2 regions of the Dyella jejuensis genome follow, and region 2 is predicted to be linked to the other one. Evidence: predicted binding sites of a transcription regulator. Region 2 holds the regulator's gene; the other holds the start of a gene.
The links. Region 2 encodes FliA, which starts transcription of late flagellar genes. Its sites were predicted from a motif close to TAAAGTTTNNCNNNCNNNGGCCGATAA; they were not measured.
Positions count from the first base shown of each region.

Region 1: motA (flagellar motor stator protein MotA) is a predicted target of FliA. The motif match lies at 2,071-2,097, and genes of this name have one in related genera.

Region 1 covers NZ_JADIKJ010000009.1:23,019-34,165, reverse strand. The annotation lists gene secD (protein translocase subunit SecD) at 1-943, shown strand, start outside; gene secF (protein translocase subunit SecF) at 953-1,918, shown strand; gene motA (flagellar motor stator protein MotA) at 2,133-3,002, shown strand; gene motB (flagellar motor protein MotB) at 2,999-3,955, shown strand; gene murU (N-acetylmuramate alpha-1-phosphate uridylyltransferase MurU) at 4,037-4,723, opposite strand; gene ISP15_RS08935 (aminoglycoside phosphotransferase family protein) at 4,720-5,733, opposite strand; gene ISP15_RS08930 (ammonium transporter) at 5,823-7,199, opposite strand; gene ISP15_RS08925 (P-II family nitrogen regulator) at 7,189-7,527, opposite strand; gene ISP15_RS08920 (SUF system Fe-S cluster assembly regulator) at 7,775-8,236, shown strand; gene sufB (Fe-S cluster assembly protein SufB) at 8,233-9,714, shown strand; gene ISP15_RS08910 (lysozyme inhibitor LprI family protein) at 9,717-10,178, shown strand; gene sufC (Fe-S cluster assembly ATPase SufC) at 10,235-11,008, shown strand; gene sufD (Fe-S cluster assembly protein SufD) at 11,005-11,147, shown strand, end outside.
Region 2 covers NZ_JADIKJ010000004.1:58,262-69,408, reverse strand. The annotation lists gene ISP15_RS05270 (flagellar motor protein) at 1-342, opposite strand, end outside; gene ISP15_RS05265 (chemotaxis protein CheA) at 443-2,368, opposite strand; gene ISP15_RS05260 (hypothetical protein) at 2,368-2,592, opposite strand; gene ISP15_RS05255 (protein phosphatase CheZ) at 2,595-3,239, opposite strand; gene cheY (chemotaxis response regulator CheY) at 3,236-3,643, opposite strand; gene ISP15_RS05245 (RNA polymerase sigma factor FliA) at 3,855-4,592, opposite strand; gene ISP15_RS05240 (MinD/ParA family ATP-binding protein) at 4,594-5,535, opposite strand; gene flhF (flagellar biosynthesis protein FlhF) at 5,663-6,976, opposite strand; gene flhA (flagellar biosynthesis protein FlhA) at 7,149-9,239, opposite strand; gene flhB (flagellar biosynthesis protein FlhB) at 9,271-10,410, opposite strand; gene fliR (flagellar biosynthetic protein FliR) at 10,508-11,147, opposite strand, start outside.

The DNA of each region.
Region 1 (11,147 bases), on a different contig from region 2:
CCTGTACTACGGCAACCACGGCGAGCCCTTCCTGGTCAGCAAGACCATCATCGCCAGCGGCGACGAACTGGTGGATGCTTCCTCGGGCAACGATTCGCAGACCGGTTCGCCGATGGTCAGCGTCACGCTCAATTCGGCCGGCGCCGCGAAGATGCTGGACTTCACCCGCGATAACGTCGGCAAGCCGATGGCCGTGGTGTACGTCGAGCGTACTACCGATACCAAGCTGGTGGACGGCAAGGAAGTGCGCACGCCGAAAACCACTTACCGCGTGATCAACTACGCCACCATCAACGGCGTCTTCAGCAACAAGTTCCAGACCACCGGCCTGGGCAGCAACAAGGAAGCTTCCGAGCTTGCGCTGTTGTTGCGCGGCGGTTCGCTCGCCGCCTCCATGGATATCGTGCAGGAAGGCGTGATCGGTCCCAGCCTGGGCCAGGACAACATCGAAAAAGGCCTGAAGGCGGTGCTGCTGGGCCTGGGCCTGGTGCTGCTCGCGGCCGCCATCTACTACAAGTTGTTCGGGTTGGTGGCTGACGTCGCGCTGTTCTTCAACCTGGTGATCCTGGTGGCGGTGATGTCGATGATCGGCGTCACGCTCACCATGCCGGGCATCGCCGGTATCGTGCTGACGCTGGGCATGGCGATCGACGCCAACGTGCTGATCTGCGAGCGTGTGCGCGAGGAATTGCGCAACGGCTCCACGCCGCTGGCGGCGATCCGCGCCGGCTACGAAAAAGCCTGGGCGACCATTCTCGATGCCAACGTTACCCACCTTATCGCCGCGCTGGCGCTGACCACGATGGGCTCAGGCCCGATCAAGGGCTTCGGCGTCACGCTGCTGATCGGTATCCTGACCTCGATGTTCACCTCGGTCACGGTCACTCACGCGATCACCGCGCTGATTCACGGCGGCCGCAAGCTCAAGACGCTGTCGGTCTGAGGAACGCACATGGAAATTTTCAGCCATAACAGCAACGTTCACTTCCTCGGCCTGCGCAAGGTCAGCATCGGCATTGCCGTCCTGCTGATGGTCGCCTCGATCGCGCTGCTTGCCACGCGCGGCTTGAACTACGGCCTGGACTTCACCGGCGGCGTCAGCATCGGCGTTACCTACGACAAGTCGGTGTCGGTCGAGGACGTGCGCGCCGCGCTGGAAAAGGGCGGCATCGAGAACGCCGTGGTGCAGAGCGTGGGCGGCACGCGGCAGGTGGCGATCCGCTTCCAGCCCAAGGACGACAAGCACTATGCCGTGCAGGAGGGCAAGTCGCCCAACCTGGATGTGATCGCCGATGACGTCGGCAAGGCGCTGAAGGCCGCGCGTCCTGATGCCACGATTGCCGGCCGCGACTACGTCGGCCCGCAGGTGGGCGAAGAGTTGCGCAGCGACGGCGTCACTGCCGCGATCTTCGTGATCATCGGCATCGGCATCTATCTGTGGATCCGTTTCGAGCGCCGCTTTGCCATCGCTGCGCTCGCCACCGAAGTGCATGACGTGCTGGTCACGCTCGGCGTGATCTCGCTGGTGCAGCGTGAGTTCGATCTCACCGTGCTGGCCTCGGTGCTGGCGGTGATCGGTTATTCGATCAACGACAAGGTGGTAGTGTTCGACCGTATCCGCGAGCTGTTCCGCTCTTCGCGCAAGGCTGATCCGGAAGAGGTCCTCAACCGCTCGATCAACAGTACGCTGTCGCGAACCATCATCACCTCGCTGTTTACCGGCATTGCCATGGCGGCGCTGTTTTTCTTCGGCGGTCCGACGGTGCATGGCTTCGCGGTGACCATGCTGATCGGCATCCTGGTGGGTACCTTGTCCTCGATCTTCGTGGCCAGTCCGATCCTGTTGTGGCTGGGCGTGTCGAAGAAGGACCTGATGCCGGTGACCAAGGAAAATCCGGAATTGGCGCGTCGTCCCTGAGCGCTTTGCACCTATGCGGCAAAAACAAACGGCCCGATGATTCGGGCCGTTTGTTTTTGCGCGGCAAGTGCCTGCGCATATGACATGCAGCGTCACATGCGGGCAAAAAAATGCACCTGCGGTGTCGCAAACAGAGCGAACGCTCGCAAGCCTCAATTTCACGGCAGGCCGGTCGATAAGTTGGGCTGGGACATGGTGTCCCGATGGAGTCCGCATGCTTGTCCTGGTCGGTTCCCTGGTGGTGCTGTCTTGTGTATTGGGCGGCTATCTGCTTGCGCACGGCCATATCCTTGCGCTCTGGCAACCGTGCGAGCTGATGATTATCGGCGGCGGTTCGATCGGCGCGTTCTTGTCGGCCAATCCATCCAAGATCGTGAAGGAAGCGCTGCGCAGCATCGTCGCTTTGTTCAAAGGGCCGAAATACCGCAAGCAGGATTACGTTGATCTGCTCGCGCTGCTGTATGACCTTTTCGGCGTGATACGCAAGCAGGGATTGCTTGGACTCGAATCGCATATCGAAGATCCGCAGGCGAGCCCGGTATTCAGCGCTTATCCGCGTTTGGTGAAAGAGCACGACTTGATCGAGTTCATCACCGATTGCCTGCGGCTGATGGTCGGCGGCAACATGAATCCGCACGAGCTGGAGCAGTTGCTCGAAGTGGAATTGGAAACGCATCAGCACGAAGCCGAAGCGCCGGCGCTGGCCGTGCTGAAGATGGCCGACGCGCTGCCAGGCTTCGGTATTGTCGCGGCTGTGCTCGGTATCGTGACCACGATGTCGCAGCTGGGTGGGGATACCTCGCAGATCGGCGAGCACATCGCCGGGGCGCTGGTCGGTACGTTCCTTGGAATTCTGCTTTGCTACGGCTTCGTTGGCCCGCTCGGCGCGGCGATGGAAAGCCGCGTGCATGAAGACGGTCGCGCGTTCGAGTGCGTGAAAGTGGCGCTGTTGGCGAGTCTGCGCGGTTATAACCCGAAAGTGTCGGTCGAGTTCGCGCGCAAGACGTTGTCGCCCCAGACACGCCCGAATTTCCAGGATTTCGAGGAACATCTCAAAGGTGCCCGCGCCGGTGCCCCGGCGTGAGCGAGAGCGACAGTGAAATGCTGATCGTGGTGCGTCGTTCGCGGCGCAAGAAACACGGTCACCACGGCGGCGCATGGAAAGTGGCCTATGCCGACTTCGTGACCGCCATGATGGCGTTCTTCCTGGTGATGTGGCTGATCGGTGTTGGCACCAAGCAGCAGCGGGCCGCCATCGCCGAGTATTTCAAGAATCCCAGCATGACACCCGGTACGGCCTCCATGGCGCCGCCCGGCAAGATGGGTCCGGGCGGCGCAAGCGACAGTGCGATCAAGTTGGGTGGTGCGATGGATATGCCGCATGGTCCGGGCAAGGATCGTCGCGCGGCATCCCGCCCGGATGCCGCGAACGTGGAAAAGCTGGCGCGCGAGCAAGAGCAGGCGCGGCTCGAAAACCTGATGCAGCAAATGCATGCCGCGATCGAAAAAAGCCAGGCATTGGCGCCGTTCAAGGACCAGCTGCTGCTCGACATCACGCCGGAAGGCCTGCGCATCCAGATTGTCGATAAGCAGAACCGCCCGATGTTCGATACCGGCAGCGCCACGCTCGAACCCTATACCGTCGCGATTCTTCATGAGTTGGCCGGTTTTATCGGCGAGGCTCCGAACAAAGTCAGCATCTCCGGCCATACCGATGATGCGCCTTACAGTGGCGCGGCCAGCTACAGCAATTGGGAACTCTCCGCCGATCGTGCCAATGCCGCGCGGCGTGCCTTGCTGGAGGGGGGACTGGTGGAGGACAAGATCGCCCGCGTCGTCGGGCTGGCCGCTTCTGTGCCGTTCGACAAGGCTGATCCAGGCGACCCGATCAATCGGCGCATCAGCATCATCATGATGACCAAGCAGGCGCAGGACGCGGCGCTGTCGCAGGAACAGGCGGATGGTGCGCAAGTCGTCAAGCCGGTAACGGATCCCTCGGTTTCCGTTGTAAAACTCATCTCGCCAAGCGCGCCGTAGCGTCGCAGTGCCTGCTTCGTGGTTCTTTCGGAACGGGAGCGGCGTCATCGCAACTGCTTTCCCTCCCAGTTGAAGGCGGCGCTAAGGATGGGCGTTCAGCATTGCAAGTCGTTCCGGTGTGCCGACGTCGGTCCACTGTCCCCGATGATGGCTGCCGCTGACGCCATCGCGTGCCATGGCGGTCTGCAATAGCGGCCTTAGCTTGAAGCGCGGGGGTTGTACCTCGGGATCGGCGATGGATGGCCATCCATCCAGCAATTCGCGCCGGAACACGCCAATACCGCTGTAGGTCAGGAGTTTCGTGCCCGCATCGTGCAGCAGGCCGTTATCGTCGAGCGCAAAATCGCCTTCGGGGTGATGCGGCGGATTGTCCACCATCAACAAATGCGCAACACCGGGTGGCTCGGCCGGCAATGCGCCGAAATCGGCATCGGTCCATATATCGCCGCTGACGGCGATGAACGGTTCCGGCCCGAGCAACGACAGCGCGTTGAGTATCCCGCCACCCGTTTCCAGCGGAGCGGGGCCTTCGTAGGCATAGCGGATGCGCAAGCCCCAGCGCGAGCCGTCGCCCAGTGCTTCGGGAAACTGTTCGGCGAGGTGCGAGGTGTTGATCACCACGTCATGCACGCCCATCGCGGCGAGCTTTTCCAGGTGCCATGCGATCAGCGGTTTGCCGCGGGCGACCAATAAAGGTTTTGGGATGTGATCGGTCAGCGGGCGCATGCGTTCGCCCAGTCCCGCCGCAAAGATCAGCGCGTGCCTCATGCGTTGGCAACCCTGGTCAGGTCGATGCCATGGGCATGCCGTTCGAGCAATGCGACGAAGCCGGCCAGTTCGGGATAGCCGCGGGCGACGGAGGTCACGTAGTGATAGATGCGCGGCACATCGGCGAGGTAACCCGGTTTTCCGTCGCGGTACCACAGTCGATAGAACTGCCCCAGGACGCGGATGTGACGATGCAGGCCCGTCAGGTCGAACCAGCGCTGGAAACGTTCGCGGCCGATGTGATGGCCGATCAGGCCGGCGTCTTTCAATCGCAGTCGGTACGACTCCACCCACGCCTCGACGCGCTCGCGTTCCCACGCGATGTAGGCGTCGCGCAGCAGCGAAGCGAGATCATAGGTGAGGGGACCGGCGAGCGCGCCCTGGAAATCGATGATGCCCGGATTGTTGCGCTCGACGATCAGCAGATTGCGGCTGTGGAAATCGCGATGCACGAAGCAGCGCGGCTGTTCCAGCGCATTGTCGATGATGCGTTCGAAAGCATCGTGCAATATCTGTTGTTCTGATGGAGTGGGGACATGGCCCAAGTGCCGGTCCAGGAACCACTCCGGCATCACCGCCAGGCCGGTTTGCAACAGGGTGCGATCGAACGGCGGCAGGTCGCTGCAATCCATGCGGGTTTGCATGCGCAGCAGTGCGTCCATGGCGTCGCTGTAGAGCGCGTCGGCGTTGTCATCGCGAAGCTCCGGCAGGTACAGCCGCGTACCGAGATCCTCGATCAGCAGGAAACCCTGCACGAGATCATGTGCGTGCACGGCTGGCACGTGCAGGCCGGCGGCGGCAAGTTGCTGGCCGATCGCCAGCCACGGGCGCGGATCTTCCTGCGCCGGCGGCGAATCCATCACGATCCAGCTGCGGCCATCGTGGCGGGTGCGCCAGTAGCTGCGGAAACTTGCATCGGATGACGCCGGTTCCAGCTCCAGCGAAGCGTCGCCAAGAGCCGTGCGCGTCCAGGCGAGTCGGGCGACGCTGCGGTGGGAGGTGTGATCCATGAGGAGCAAGGGCGAGTAAAGAGGAGAGTGGCAAGCATGCTGCAACCGCAGCGCGCTATCTTCTCATCCCTTTCTACGATTTTCCCGCCTCACGAGAGGTTGTACGCGCGCTCCTCGTGTTCGGCGATATCCAGGCCGACTTGTTCCTGTTCCGCGGTGACGCGCAGTCCGATGGTCAGGTCGACCAGCTTCAACAGCACCCAGCTCGTCACGGCGCTCCACGCGATGGTGAAACCCACGCCTTTGGCCTGGATCCACAGCTGCGCGAGTGGCGAGGTCACGCTGCCGTCGAAGCCGCCCCATGCCGGCGCGGCAAACACGCCGGTCAGCAGGGCGCCGACGATGCCGGCGATGGCATGCACGCCGAACACGTCCAGCGTGTCGTCGTAACCCAGTTTGTGTTTCAGGCGCGTGGCGGTAAAAAAGCACACCGCGCCGGCTGCGAAGCCAAGGATCAGCGCGCCGCCGGGGCCAGCGGTTCCGGCGGCGGGGGTGACCGCGACCAGGCCGGCGACCGCGCCGGAGGCAATGCCGAGCACGCTGGCGCGCTTGTGCACGTACCACTCCACGGCAACCCAGCCAATCGCCGCCGCCGCCGTCGCGATCTGCGTGACCAGCATCGCCATGCCTGCGCTGCCATTGGCCGCCACCGCCGAACCGGCGTTGAAGCCGAACCAGCCCAGCCATAGCAGGCTGGCGCCGATCACCGTGTAGCCCAGGTTATGCGGCGGCATATGCGTATGCGGATAGCCACGGCGCTTGCCCAGCATCAGGCAGGCGACCAGTCCGGCAATGCCGGCATTGATATGCACCACGGTGCCGCCGGCGAAATCGAGCACGCCCAGGTCGCCCAGCAGCGAACCCGGTCCGCTCCACACCATATGGGCCATCGGCAGGTAGGCGAAGGTAAGCCACAGGCCGCTGAACCACAGCATGGCGCTGAATTTCATGCGCTCGGCATAAGCGCCCACGATCAATACCGGCGTGATGATCGCGAAGGTCAGCTGGAACATCACGTACACGCTTTCCGGCACGGTCTGGTAAAGCGATGACGGCGTCAGCCCGGCCAGCATCACGCGATCGAAGCCGCCGATAAGCGAGTGCCAGTTGGTGACCGCCGCGTGCATGCCTTCGGTACTGAAGGCCATGGAATAGCCATAGACCAGCCACAGCACGGTCACCAGCGAAGTGATCGCCAGGCACTGCATCATCACCGACAGCAGATTCTTGGCCCGCACCATGCCGCCGTAGAACAAGGCGGCACCGGGAATCGTCATCATCAGCACGAAAGTGCTGGCGACGATCATCCATGCGGTATCGCCGCTGTCGAGCCTGGCCGCCGCGGCGGTTTGCGCCGTGGCGGAGAGCGGCAGGCCCAGGCCCGTTGCCGCGATGGCGAGACGGCGCAGGCTCCGGCCGCTGGCCCGCCCCGATGCCCATTGCGTGATTCCCGGCCTAGAGCGCATCGGCGTCGACCTCCTGCGTGCGGATGCGGACGACTTGCTCCAGCTCGCTCACGAAGATCTTGCCGTCGCCGACTTTGCCGGTGCGGGCGGCCCGGGTGATCGCCTCGATCACCAGCTCGACCTGATCCTCGGCGACCGCCAGTTCGATTTTCAGCTTGGGCAGGAAGTCGACGACGTACTCCGCGCCACGGTATAGCTCCGTATGCCCGCGCTGGCGGCCGAAACCCTTGACCTCGGTGACGGTCATGCCCTGTACGCCAGCCTCGCCGAGCGCCTCGCGCACATCGTCCAGGGTGAAGGGCTTGATGATCGCGGTGATCCATTTCATGCGCGGCGGTTCTCCCAGCGGTTTGTTGCAACACAGCAGATTGCGTGCCAGCAAACCGGGGGAGGCGAAAAGCCGATAGTTACGCGGTTTCACGGCCAGGGCCGGACGAAGGGAAGGTGTCTGGTGCTGCGTTATGGTGCGTCGGTTGTCCATAATGGTGCGCACGATACCTGCCGGGTCCGTCTCGTTGACCGTATGGCGCTCAATCTGTACCATTTTAGTCTGGATTACGCGATGACCCTCCCCCATGTTTCGTGTCAGCCGACTGACGGACTACGCCACCGTGGTGATGACTTGCATCGCCGCGCATCCCGGCAATGTCCTCAGCACCGCCCAGATTGCCGAGGAAACCCATCTGGAATTGCCCACCGTCAGCAAATTGCTGAAGTCGCTGGGACACGCCGGACTGGTGGATTCCTTCCGCGGCGTCAACGGCGGCTATCGCCTGGCGCGACCGCCGGTCGAGATCAGCCTGGCCGAGATCGTGGAGGCGATGGAAGGGCCGCTGGGCATGACCGAATGCAGCATCGGCGACGGCCACTGCGAGCGCGAAGCGCAATGTGGCGTGCGCGGCAGCTGGCAACGTATCAACCACGTACTGGATAACGCATTGCGCACGATGAGCCTGGCGGACATGTTGCGTCCGATCGCCTCCGCCCCTCCGGCCACGATCGCGCTTACCGAATTGAAAGGCAGGACCGCATCATGACCATTGAGAGCAGGACCCTCCAAGCCGATAGCCCCGCGGTGCTGCGCGACAACGCCGACGTCGCAGCCGCGCTTGGCCGCCGCTACGAAGCCGGCTTCGTCACCGAGATCGAAACCGACAGCCTGCCGCCGGGCCTGTCCGAGGACGTCGTGCGCCAGCTTTCCGCGCTGAAAGGCGAGCCGGAATGGATGACCGAATGGCGGCTCAAGGCCTATCGCCACTGGCTGACGATGCCGACGCCGCACTGGGCCAAGCTCAACATCGCGCCGATCGATTTCCAGGCGATCAGCTATTACGCCTCGCCGAAGAACCGTCCCAAATCGCTCGACGAGGTCGATCCCAAGCTGCTGGAAGCCTATGACAAGCTCGGCGTGCCATTGCACGAGCGGGCCAAGCTGGCTGGCGTGGCGGTGGACGCGGTGTTCGATTCGGTGTCCGTAGGCACCACTTTCCGCAAGGAGCTGGCCGAAGTCGGCGTGATCTTCTGCTCGATGAGCGAGGCGATCCGCGAATACCCGGAGCTGGTGCAGCGATACCTCGGCAGCGTGGTACCGACGGGCGATAACTACTTCGCCGCGCTGAACTCGGCGGTGTTTTCCGACGGCTCGTTCGTGTTCATTCCCAAGGGCGTGCGCTGCCCGATGGAGCTGTCCACCTATTTCCGTATCAATGCCGGCCATACCGGCCAGTTCGAGCGCACGCTGATCATCGCCGAAGAAGGCGCATCGGTGTCCTACCTCGAAGGCTGCACCGCGCCGATGCGCGACGAGAACCAGTTGCATGCCGCGGTAGTGGAACTGGTCGCGCTGGAACAGGCCAACATCAAGTATTCGACCGTGCAGAACTGGTACCCGGGCGATGAAGAAGGACGTGGCGGTATCTATAACTTCGTGACCAAGCGCGGCGACTGCCGCGGCGATGATTCCAAGATTTCCTGGACCCAGGTGGAAACCGGCTCCGCGATCACCTGGAAATATCCCAGCTGCGTGTTGCGCGGCGACCGTTCGGTAGGCGAGTTCTACTCGGTGGCGCTCACCCATCACCGCCAGCAGGCCGATACCGGTACCAAGATGATCCATATCGGCAAAGGCACCAAATCCAAGATCGTGTCCAAGGGCATCAGCGCGGGACGCAGTTCCAACAGCTATCGCGGCCTGGTGAAAGTGGAGAAGGGCGCCGAGGGCGCGCGCAACTATACCCAGTGCGATTCGCTGCTGATCGGCAAGCAATGCGGCGCGCACACCTTCCCGTATATGGAAGTGAAGAACCCCGGCGCGATCGTCGAACACGAGGCGACCACCTCGAAGATTTCCGACGATCAGCTGTTTTACTGCCGTTCGCGCGGCATCGGCGAAGAAGACGCGGTATCGATGATCGTCGACGGCTTCTGCAAGCAAGTGTTTCGCGAACTGCCGATGGAGTTTGCGGTGGAAGCCAAAAAGCTGCTGGAGATTTCGCTGGAAGGCGCGGTGGGTTGAGCATGCCGAATCTGCCGACCAACTATGTTGGGGCCATGTGGCTGACTGCCCTGGCATTAAGCGGTACATCCATGGCCGCCGCCACGCCGGCAGCGGCTCCGGGCGCCGCATGCATGGACAACGCCTCATCGCAATCGGCAATGACCGGCTGCGCCATCAAGGGCCTGGATGCCGCAGACCAGGAGCTCAACCAGGTCTATCGGCAGGTGTTGCACAAGTACGCCGGTGATCCGGAGTTCGTGGCCCGGCTGAAGGTCGCGCAGAAAGCGTGGCTGGCCTTTCGCGATGCCGAATTGGCGGCGCGCTTTCCGCACAGCGACAAGAGCGACTACGGCAGCGTGTATCCCATGTGTGCCGATAACGAACTCGAAGCGATGACCCGCAAGCGTACCGACGCATTGCGCGCATGGCTCAAGGGTGCCGCAGAAGGCGACGTTTGCGCCGGTTCCTACCGGCACCCATGAGCGGCATCTGGCAAAACCATTCGGCCTGAAGCGGCCGGCAACGGAATAGTGGATTTATGTTGAAGATCGAAAACCTGCACGCCCGGGTCGAGGGCAAGGACATCCTCAAGGGACTCACGCTCACCGTGAAGCCGGGCGAGGTGCACGCCATCATGGGGCCCAATGGCGCCGGCAAGTCGACGCTCGGCAATGTGTTGTCCGGTCGCGACGGCTATGAAGTCACCGCAGGTTCCGTGCTGTTCGAAGGCCACGACCTGCTGGCGCTGGAACCGGAGGAACGTGCCGCGATGGGTGTGTTCCTGGCATTCCAGTACCCGGTGGAAATTCCCGGCGTGAACAACACTTATTTCCTGCGTGCCGCGCTCAATGCGCAGCGCAAGCGGCGTGGCGAAGCGGAGCTGGATTCCATGCAGTTCCTCAAGCTGGTGCGCGAAAAGCTCAAAATCATGCAGATCTCCGATGAGTTGCTGCACCGCGCCGTCAACGAAGGCTTCTCGGGCGGTGAAAAGAAGCGCAACGAGATTTTCCAGATGGCCGTGCTGGAGCCGAAACTGGCGATCCTCGACGAAACCGATTCTGGCCTGGATATCGACGCGCTCAAACAGGTGGCGCAAGGCGTGAACGCCTTGCGCTCGCCGGAACGCGCCTTCCTGATGATCACGCATTACCAGCGCCTGCTCGATTACATCGAACCGGATGTCGTGCATGTGCTGGCCGATGGCCGGATTGTTGAAAGCGGCGACAAGTCGCTGGCGCTGAAGCTGGAGGAACATGGTTATGCATGGATCACCGAGCGCGATCCCGCGCTGGCTTCCGAGGTGCGCGCATGAGCCAGTCGCCGGCATCCGTGCCCTTTATCGACGGATTGCGCGGCGCCGCCGGCCTGCGCCTGCCCGGCAGCGGCCTTGCCTGGCTGGATGCCGCGCGCCGCGAAAACCTGGAGGCGTTCGTGGCGGCCGGCCTGCCGGA
Region 2 (11,147 bases):
CAATTGCAGGCCCTTCTTCACCAGCGGATCTTCTTCGGCCTCGATGTGCGATTCCAGCCCGAGCAGGCCCTGGCGGCGCGAGATTTCGCTCCAGCCGATCACCCGGCTGATCAGGTCCGAAGGATGCAATTCCGGCGGCTTGTAGACCATCTTCAACATGCCCGCCGCACGCTTGAGTACTTTGCCCTGTGTATGCAACAACAAGGCGGAGATGGTGCCGATGAACACGATCACGAACGCCGCCGGATTCCACAGCGCGGAAACGTCGGTGCCCTTGAGGATGGCGCCGACGATCAGCACCACGAAGGCGAGGATGGTGCCGGCGATGCTTACGACGTCCATGCCGACTCACCGTGCGTCAACGCGATCTTGCTATGGCTCCCTCTCCGCGTGCCCCGCAGGGGAGAGGGAGTCATGCGTGTCGCGGCGAAGTGCGCGTGCATCATGCCGACACCTTCAGCGAAGGCAGCAGTCGTCCGTCGTCCTGCGACAGGGCTGCCAGGTCCAGCACCAGCGCCAGGCGGCCGTCGCCGGTTACGGTCGCGCCCGCCACGCCTGGTACGCCTTCGAACAGCGGGCCAAGCGGTTTCACCATTACGTCCTCGCGGCCGATCACTTCATGCACCAGGCAACCCAGATGCATATGCCCTACGTGCAGCACCACCCCGTGGTGTCCGCCGGCACCTTGCACGCCGGCCCAGTCGGCCAGGTCGCCCAGCACCAGCGCGCGGCCGCGATGCGCGGCAACGCGGCGGCCATCGAGCAGGTGATCGTGCTGCGGATAAAGTTCGAACACTTCGCTGACGTTGCTGAGCGGCAGCGCGAACAGGCGATCGGCCACGCGCACCATCAATACGCGCAGGATCGCCAGCGTCAGCGGTACGGTAAGTTCCAGCGTGCTGCCATGACCCAGGCGCGAATGCACCTGCAAGGTGCCGCCAAGTTCGGCGACGCGGGTTTTCACCACATCCATGCCGACGCCGCGGCCGGAGATATCGGAGATCGTCGCGGCAGTGCTGAAGCCGGGACGGAAAATCAGTTCATAGCATTCCACTTCCGACAGGCGCGCGGCCTGCGTGGCGTCGATCACGCCTTTTTCGACCGCCTTGCGTCGCAGCACTTCCGGATCCATGCCACGGCCGTCGTCGCTGACCGAGATCACGATGCGTTCGCCGCGCTGGCTGGCCGACAGCGTTACCTTGCCCTTGGCCGGCTTGCCGGCACGCGCGCGGCCGGCCGGATCTTCCAGACCGTGGTCGACGGCGTTGCGCAACAGGTGGATCAGCGGATCGGCCAACGCTTCGACCAGGCTGCGGTCCAGATCGGTGTCTTCACCCTGGGTGATCAGCTCGATTTCCTTGCCGAGCTGGCGCGCAAGATCGCGCACGATGCGCGGGAAGCGCTGGAACAGGCGGCCTACCGGCTGCATGCGCATGCCCAGCACGGCGGTTTGCAGATCGTCGGAAACGCGATCGAGATCGCCCGCCATCGCCGACAGCGATTCGTTCTCGCTGCGGGTAGCCAGGCTCAACAGGCGATTGCGCAACAACACCAGCTCGCCGGCGCGGTTGACCAGCGTATCCAGGCGCGTGGTATCGACGCGCACCGTGTTCTCGCCTTGCGGCTTGGCGGCGGGCGAACGGGCGGCGCCTGGTGCAGGAGCCGGTGCGGGCGCAGGAGCCGGCGCCGCAGCCACGTGGCCCGGTGCCGCGCCCTTGCCATGCAGATTGTCCAGCAAGGCTTCGAATTCGTCCTCGCTGATGTCGGCCTTTTCCACCACCTCCGGCTTCGCGCCCGGTGCGGCACCCTTGCCGTGCAGGGTATCGAGCAGGCTTTCGAATTCGTCGTCGCCGATTTCCTTGGCCGCATGCGCGGGAGCGCCGGGGACGCCGCCACGGCCATACAAGGTATCGAGCAGCGCTTCGAATTCCACTTCGACCGGATCGGCGGCGCGCGCCGGCGCGGCGTCGGCCATCGGCACGGCATCCACCACCGGTTGCAGCCGCTGCAACAATGCTTGCGGCGGCGGCGTCATCGGCTCGCCGTTGGCCAGCGCCGACATCATCGCATTGAGCAGGTCCAGCGCTTCGAGCAGCGCGTCCATATGCGCCGCGTTCAATACCAGCCTGGCGTTGCGTGCGTCGTTGAGCAATTCCTCGGCGTTGTGGCACAGCTGTACCATCGGCTCGACGCCGAGGAATCCGGCGCCGCCCTTGACCGTGTGGAACACGCGGAACACCGCGTTGAGCAGCTCGCGATCGTGCGGCGAAGCTTCCAGCTCGATCAGCTGTTCGCCCAGCCGTTGCACCAACTCCCCGGCCTCGACCAGGAAGTCGTCACGCAGCTCGCTGTCCAGGTTCGGATCCATCAATGTGCATCCTTGGCCATGCCGCTGTTCTTTCTGGCGACGCCCAGTCTTTTCGCGCCGTGCCCACCCAAACGCGCATCCACGTTGCTCGCCCGCGGAACGTGCAGATGGATGCCCGCCTTCGCGGGCATGACATCGCGGCGAGATGAAGCGTTACCCGCCAACCTGCCCTCCAGGAAAAGGGCCATCGTTCGTTTCGCCGAAGTGCCGCGCATTCGCTGCATGCTCAGAATCCGAATTCGCTCAGCAAGCGATCGACTTCGTCCTGGCTGGACACCTTGGCCACTTCCACCGGCGCTTCGCGCCCGGCGAGCGCACCCGTGAGCCGCACCAGTTCCAGCAGCGAGGATTCGACGCTCTCGATAAAGCTCACCACTTTCTTGACGCGCTGGCCGGCCAGGTCCTGCCACGACTGCACCAGCACCATGTCGTTGAGGCCTTCGCAGCAGGCATTCGCGAACACTTGTGCCTGGCGCGCCAGCACCGCGGCCGGATCGGTTTCGCTGTTGTTGAAATCAAGCACGGCGACGGCGTTGTTGGACAGCGCTTCGGCTTCCGGACGGATGCGGTCGACGAAATCCAGGCTGCGATGGGCCGCCTTGGAACTCATTTCCAGTACTTCGGCCAGGTAGTTGCGTGCGTCGACCATGCTGTCGGGCACGCCTTCGTTGGCCAGGTCGCTGCCAAGGCGGCTCACCGCACCGTGCAAATCGCGCGCAAGCACGCCAAGCGCGCGGAACAGGTGTTGCTCGCGCTGGCGCACCATCGTGTCCAGGGCTTGCTCGAAAGCGGCGCCGTCGGTGCTGTTGAGCAATGCGAGGACTTCGGGCGGCAGGCCTTCACTGACTGCGGCGTTATCGGGGGCGTTCATGCGGAGGCTCCACTGGCAGCCAGGCGCTCGAAGATCTTGTCCAGCTTTTCCTTCAGCGTGACCGCCGTGAAGGGCTTGACGATGTATCCGTTCACGCCGGCCTGGGCAGCGGCGATGATCTGTTCGCGATTGTTCTCGGCGGTCACCATCAGCACCGGCAAGCCTTTGAGCTTGGGCTCGGCGCGGATCGCCTGCAGCAACTCGATGCCGGTCATGTTCGGCATGTTCCAGTCGGTGACGACCATGTCGAAGGGGTTGGCCTTCAGCATGGCCAGCGCGTTATGACCGTCGTCGGCTTCCTGGATCAGCGGATTGCTGAAACCCAGTTCGACCAGCAGGTTGCGGACGATTCGCCGCATGGTGGAGAAATCGTCCACCACGAGGATTTTCATGTTCTTGTCCAACGCTTTTTCTCCGAAAGCAGAAACGGGTGGGGAGTTGTTCTTCCTCTCCCCACCGGGGAGAGGATCGAGGTGAGGGAGCAAGCTCGCGCGATAGTTTTTTGAAGCGCCGGCCTATGGATGCGACGCCTCGCAAGGCTGACCCCTCACCCCAGCCCCCTCCCCGGTGGGCAGAGGGCGCGCGCGTGCGCAGCCTTTCCACATGTTGTTGCGGTCAACCATCGCGCCAGTCCCCCATGCGCGCGCGCAGCCGCACCAGCGCCTGGCCATGGATCTGGCATACGCGCGATTCGGTTACGCCAAGCACCATGCCGATTTCCTTCAAGTTCAATTCCTGCTCGTAGTACAGCGACATCACCAGTTGCTCGCGCTTGGGCAGCGTGCCGATCGCTTCGGCCAGCGCTTCGCGCAGGCCGTTCTGCTCGATGCTGTCCTGCGGGCCGAGGTTGTCGTGGTCGGCCACATCCAGCGCACTGCCCTCGCCGCCTTCGCCGTCGTCCGGCGCGGTCAGGCTGAGCAGCCGCGCGCTGGTCGCATCGGCCAGCACCTGGTGGTATTCCTCGGCGCTGATGCCAAGCCGCTTCACCACTTCGGCGCTTTCCGCGTCGGCCCCGGTTTCGTTTTCGATCTGCCGCACCACCTCGGCCACTTCACGCACCTTGCGGTGCACCGAACGGGGGGTCCAGTCGGTACGCCGCAGTTCGTCCAGCATCGCGCCACGGATGCGGATGCCCGCATACGTCTCGAAGCTGGCCGCGCGATCGGTGGTGAAGTTTCGCGCCGCTTCCAGCAAGCCGATCATGCCCGCCTGCACCAGGTCTCCCACATCCACGCTGGGCGGCAACCGTCCCATCAGGTGATAGGCGATCCGCCGCACGAGCGGCGCGTGCCGGCGCACCAATTGGTCCGCATCTTCGCGCTGCAGCTGGAGGTATTCCGAAGCCACGTTCATGTCACCACCCCGCGGCCGGTATGTTCTGGCCGCTGAAAAAAGCAATGCGTCCGAGGTCCGGGCACGCGGGTTTTCCCCATGTATCGACCGCACCCGCCAATTGCTTGAATCCGACCGCCGCACGGCTGGACGGCCACAGGTCCACCACCGCGCCCTGCCGGCGGATGGCCTGGCGCAGCCATTCGTCATACGGCAGCATGCCCATGTAATCGAGGGCTACGTCGAGGAACCGCCCGCATACCCGCGCCAGTTTTTCGTAGAGTTTTTTCGCGTCGCCAGCCTGGCGCACCATGTTGGCGACGATATGGAAGCGCCGCACGCCGAAGTCGTGCGCCAGGATCTTGATCAGCGCGTAGGCATCGGTCAGCGAGGCCAGCTCATCGCAGACCACGATCAGCACGTCGTCGGCGGCCGCGGCGAACATCGCCACGTTGTCGGCGACGCCGGCGGCGGTATCCACCACCAGGAACTCCGGCGGCTGGATCAGCTCGTCGAAGGCGCGGATCACCGCGGCGTGCTCGCCGTTGCCCATCTTTGCCAGCCGGCGCACGCCCGAGCCGCCCGGCACCACCTTCAGGCCGTGCTGGGCCGGCATGATCAGGTCCTGCAAGGTGCAGTGACCCTCCAGCAGATGGCCGACATGGCGCGTAGGGTTCAGGCCAAGCTGCACGTCGATGTTGGCGACGCCCATGTCGGCATCCAGCAACATCACGTCGCGCCCGGCCATCGCCATCGCCATCGCCAGGTTCACCGCGACCGTGGTCTTGCCGACCCCGCCCTTGCCGCCGGCGACGGCGATGGTGCGCGTGGTGCGACACTTGCCGACCACCGGGCGCAGGCTCGCCGCCTGGTGGAAACTGTCCAGCTCGTCCCGGTGTTCGCGGGCGGCGGAAAAAAGATGGTGCAAGCCTGCTGCCTGATTCACTTGCAATGCCTCGCTCATGCGTTGACGCCCGTGTGCGTTGATACGTTCCGTGCACCCTCATGCTTCCCTGCCGCCTTGGCCAGGGAACGTCCAAGGCTCGGGACCACGCTCGCGCGGCGATGAAATTCGTTGAAGTGCGCCGTGTTCATAGACCGGCCACCGCCAGGCCGAAGCGCTCGGCCATGTCCAGGTCGTCCGGGCCGGAGCCCAGCCGTTTCGGTGTCTGCGCCGCGCGGCACACCAGCACGCGCGCATCGGCGGCGGCGATATCCTCGGGTACGCGCTGGCCGTCGGTGGTGCAATCGAGCGCCAGCCGGTGGCGGATCAGCGTCGACAGCAAGCCGCCCAGGCTCGGCGCCTCGTCCAGCTTGGTCGCGATGCATGCGCCCGGGCGCAGCGGCAGGTAGGCGCGCACGGATTCGTCCAGCGCGGAGGCCTGCGCATTGGCCGCCAGCACCAGGCAGGCGCGCAGCTTCGCGCCGCCCTGTACGCCGGCGTCGCGCAACACATCCATCTGCTGTTGCAGGCGCGGATCGTTGCCGGACACGCCAGCGGTATCGACCAGCACGGTGTGGTGATCGCGCAGCAGGTTGAGCGTCTGCGCCAGGCCGGCCGCGTCGTAGGCCGGATACACGCGCACGCCCAGCAGGCGGCCGTAATGTTCCAGCTGCGCGGCCGCGCCAATGCGGTAGTGATCGGTGCTGACCAGCGCCACCTTGGCCGGGCCATGGTTCATCACCGCACACGCGGCCAATTTTGCAATCGTCGTGGTCTTGCCCACGCCGGTGGGACCGACCAGCGCGGTGACGCCGCCGGTATCGGCCAGGCGCCGGCCGCTGACTTGCAGGCTGCGGCTGAGCAGGCCCAGTGGCAGGTAGCGCGCCTGGTCGGCATTCAATTCCTCGGGCAGCTCGTCGATCAGCTGGCGCGCCACATCGGTCTCGATGCCCAGCCGCGACATGTCGCGCAGCACGCGCGCGCGCATCGGGCTGCGGCGTTCCATATCGTTCCACGCCAGGCTGGAAAGCTGCTGCTCGAGCAACTGGCGCAGGCCACCCAGTTCGGTGCGCATGCGCGCGGTCTCCAGCGCGTTCTGTTCCATCATCGGCTGCAGCGCGGCGATCTCGCTGGGCGGGACCGGCATCGGCGGCGGTGGTGGTGTCGTGGCGCGCACTTCCTTGACCGGCTCCCTGGGCACTTCTTTCATGCGCTCCTTCGGCAGTTCCCTGGCGACTTCTTTCAGCGGCGGCTTGATCGCTTCAGGCGTGATCGCCGGCGCGGGCGCGTTGTGGCGCACGGCCTCGCGCATCAGCGTCTCGTCGTAGTCGACCGCGGCGATGATCTCGATGCCTTCTTCCATGCGGCGCGTCGACAGGATCACCGCGTCGGCACCCTGTTCCGCGCGCACGTCGCGCATGGCCTGGCGCATGTCGGGAGCCAGGAAACGTTTGATCTTCATGGCATGCTCCTGACTTCGACCTCGGATGTCGCGTGCATGAGCCACTTTGTATTCACGCTGATGTCAATCATCCGATGCTCCAAGACTTATCTGCTACCTAACCACCGTCATGCTTGATGCGGAAAAAGTGCGTCCTGCACTTTTTCTGCTCGGGCCATCCTGGCCCGCAGGGCTATCGCCCTATCGCCTGCACCAATCGCACGCGACGGTTGTCCGGTACTTCGTTGTAAGCCAGCACATGCAGGTTCTGGGCCACGTGGCGGGTGAAGCGCGAAAGCCACGGACGCAGTTGCGGCTGCACCAGCATCACCGCCGGTTCGCCGCTGGCCTCCTGCCGCCGCGCCGCTTCCGCCACGCTCTGCTGCAAGCGGTCGGCAAGCCCCGGCTCCACCGCCGCACCCGCCGCGCCACTGCTTGACAGGGATCCGAGCAAGATCTGTTCCAACTCCGGCGCCAGCGTCAGCACCGGGATTTCGGTGCCCAGGCCGGCGATTTCCTGGACGATCTGGCGGCCCAGGGCGACCCGTACATAGGCGGTCAGCGCGCCGGGATCCTGACTCTGCCCGGCATGCTCCGCCAAAGACTCGACGATGCTGCGCATGTTGCGGATCGGCACCCGCTCGGCGAGCAGGTTCTGCAGCACTTTCACCACCACGCCCAGCGACAGCCGCTTGGGAACCAGGTCTTCCACCAGCTTGGGCGCGGTCTGCGCGAGGCGGTCGAGCAGTTGCTGCACGTCCTGGTGGCCGAGCAGCTCGTGCGCGTGGTTCTGCAGGATGTGCGACAGGTGGGTGGCGATCACCGTGGCCGGATCGACCACCGTGTAGCCCAGCGTCTGCGCGTGATCGCGCTGGCTGTTCTCGATCCACACCGCTTCCAGCCCGAACGCGGGATCGCGCGTGGCGACGCCTTGCAGGGTGCCGTGCACGCGGCCTGGATTGATCGCCAGGTGGCGCTCCGTATACACCTCGGCCTCGCCCATCGGCACGCCCATCAGGGCGATGCGGTAAGTGTTGGGGCCGAGGTCTAGGTTGTCGCGGATATGCACCGCGGCCACCAGGAAACCCAGCTCCTGCGACAGCTTGCGGCGCACCGATTTGATCCGCGACATCAGCTCGCCGCCCTGGTTCTTGTCCACCAGCGGGATCAGCCGGTAGCCCACTTCCAGGCCGACCGGATCGACACTGGCGACGTCTTCCCAGCCCAGTTCCAGCCGCTCGGCCGTGGCCGGCGCGGGCAGCGCTTCGGCCGAGGCCTTGGCCAGGCGTTCCTTGGCTTCGTGTTCGCGCCGGATCATCAGCCAGGCCGCGCCGCCGCAGGCGGCGGCCAGCATCAGGAAGGCAACGTTCGGCATGCCGGGAATCAGGCCCATCACCAGCAGCACCACGCCGGCCACAGCCAGCGCGCGCGGCTGCGCGAACACCTGGCCCACCATCTGCTTGCCCATGTCCTGCGACTTGGACACGCGCGTGACGATCACCGCGGTGGCGATCGACAGCATCAGCGAGGGCACTTGCGCGACCAGGCCATCGCCGATGGTGAGCAAGGTATACGTGCGCGCCGCTTCGGCGGCCGACAGGCCGTGCTGCAGCACGCCGACGAAAAAGCCGCCGACGATGTTGATCAGCAGGATCAGGATGCCGGCGGTGGCATCGCCGCGCACGAACTTCGACGCGCCGTCCATCGAGCCGTAGAAATCCGCTTCTTCGCGCACTTCCTGGCGGCGCTCGCGCGCCTGTTCCTGCGTCAGCAGGCCGGCGTTGAGGTCGGCGTCGATCGCCATCTGCTTGCCGGGCATCGAATCGAGGGTGAAGCGCGCGGTGACTTCCGACACGCGGGTGGCGCCCTTGGTGATCACCACGAAGTTGATGATCATCAAGATGGCGAATACCACCAGGCCGACCGCGAAATTGCCGCCGATCACGAACTCGCCGAACGCTTCGATCACCTTGCCGGCGGCGCCGGGGCCATCGTGGCCGTGCAGTAACACCACGCGGGTGGAGGCGATATTGAGCGCCAGCCGCAACAGCGTGGCCATCAGCACTACCGTGGGAAACGCCGCGAATTCCAGCGGCCGCATCACGTACACCACCGCCAGCAGGATCACCAGCGACAGCGCGATGTTGAAGCTGAAGAGGATATCCAGCACGAACGGCGGCAACGGCAGCATCAGCATCGCCAGCATCGCCAGCATCACCACCGGCGCACCCGCGCCGCGGCGGCTCACCTGCTTGAAAGTATCCAGAACGCTTGCTGTGGCCATGCCCTGTCGCCTTGACGGTTGCTTGCTTGGGTTACGGTTGCCGGTAGCGGCCCTGCAGCTCGGGATCGACATCCGGCCTGGGCACTTCGGGAGCAGGCGCGCCACGCTCGACGGCCTGCTTCAATTGGTAGACATAGGCCAGGATCTGCGCGACCGCCACGTACAGCGCGGCCGGGATCTCATGGCCCAGTTCGGTAGTGGCGTACAACGCGCGCGCCAACGGCGGCGCCTCCACCAGCGGCACGTGGTGCGCGGCAGCCACCATGCGGATCTGCTGGGCGAGCACGTCCACGCCCTTGGCAATCACGCGCGGCGCGCGCATGCGTGCATCGTCGTAGCGCAGCGCCACCGCGAAGTGTGTGGGGTTGACCACGATCACGTCGGCCTTGGGCACTTCCTGGATCATGCGCCGCCGCGCCATCTGGTACTGCATCTGGCGGATGCGCCCCTTCAGCTGCGGATTACCGTCGGTGTCCTTGTGCTCGTCCTTCACTTCCTGCTTGGACATGCGATGGCGACGGTCGTAGTCGAAGCGCTGCCAGATTGCGTCGATACCGCCGATCAGGCCCAGCACCACCGCGAACAACATGGCCGCATGCGCCACCAGCGACAGCGCCGCGCCGACGCCCGCGCCCACCGAACCGTTGCCGGTGGTCATCACGGCGGCTTCGTCGTGACGCAACAGCAGCGCCAGCGCGCCGCCGATGAACACCACCTTGAGCAGCGACTTGGCCAGCTCAACCAGGCCACGCAGCGCAAACAGGCGGCCCAGGCCGGCGATCGGATCGAGCCGTTCGAACTTCGGTATCAACGCTTCCGCACTGAAATTGAAGCCGCCGATCAGCACCGACGAACCCACCGCCGCCAGCAAGGTGGCGGCGAACACCGGCGCGAGCACGCCGAGCATTTCGTGCATGACCGCGCCCAGCACATGGGTGGTCAGGCGGTCGCTGAAAAGGTCTTCGCGCGAATAGCCCATGCCCAGCGTGTAGATGCGCTGCATGTGGACGTACATGCTGCTGCCGTAGGAAAGCAGGATGCTGGCGCCGGCCAGTACCACCATCGCGGCGGAAAGATCGTTCGAGCGGGGTATCTCGCCTTTGTCGCGCGCTTCCTGGAGGCGTTTTTCCGACGCTCGTTCGGTGCGGTCTTCGTTTTCGGTCTCGGCCATGGGCTAGTCCTCAGCTCCTGGCGATTTCCTTCCTCTGCGCGTGCCCCGCAGGGGAGAGGAGGCAGATAGCGCGTTCATGTGGGCTTCGCCGCACATATCAAAAGCCCGCCAATCGCTGCATCAAAGTCCAGCCCACGCCCTGCAAGGCGGCATAGGCGCTCGCGATGCCGCGCAACCCCAGCCACAGCGCGATGAATCCCATGCAGATGCTGATCGGAAAGCCGACCGCGAACAGATTCATCGCCGGCGACGCGCGGCTGGTAGCGGCGAAGCCGATGTTCACCAGCAGCAAGGCGGTCATCGCGGGCAAGGCGACGCGCAGCGCACCGGAAAACAGGTCGCCGCCGGCGAGCACGATCGCCCACAGGGATTTTTCATCGAGGCCGGTGGCGCCGGGCGGCAGGCTGCGAAAGCTTCCGGCCAGCAGCGATATCACCTGCAAATGGCCGTCCATCGCCAGGAACAGCAACGACACCATCACCAGATAGAACTGCCCCAGCACCGGCGCGCTGGCGTTGCTGGTGGGGCTGACCATTTCGGCGAACCCCAATCCCATGCTCTGGCCGATCAGGATGCCGCCATAGGAAACAGCCTGGAACACCAGTTGCAGCACGAAACCGATGCTGCCGCCGATCAGGATCTGCGTCACCATGGTCGCGGCGCCGGTCGCGCTGAACAGATCCATCTGCGTCGGGGCAAGCGGCGACAGCACCAGGGTAATCACCACGATGACCGCC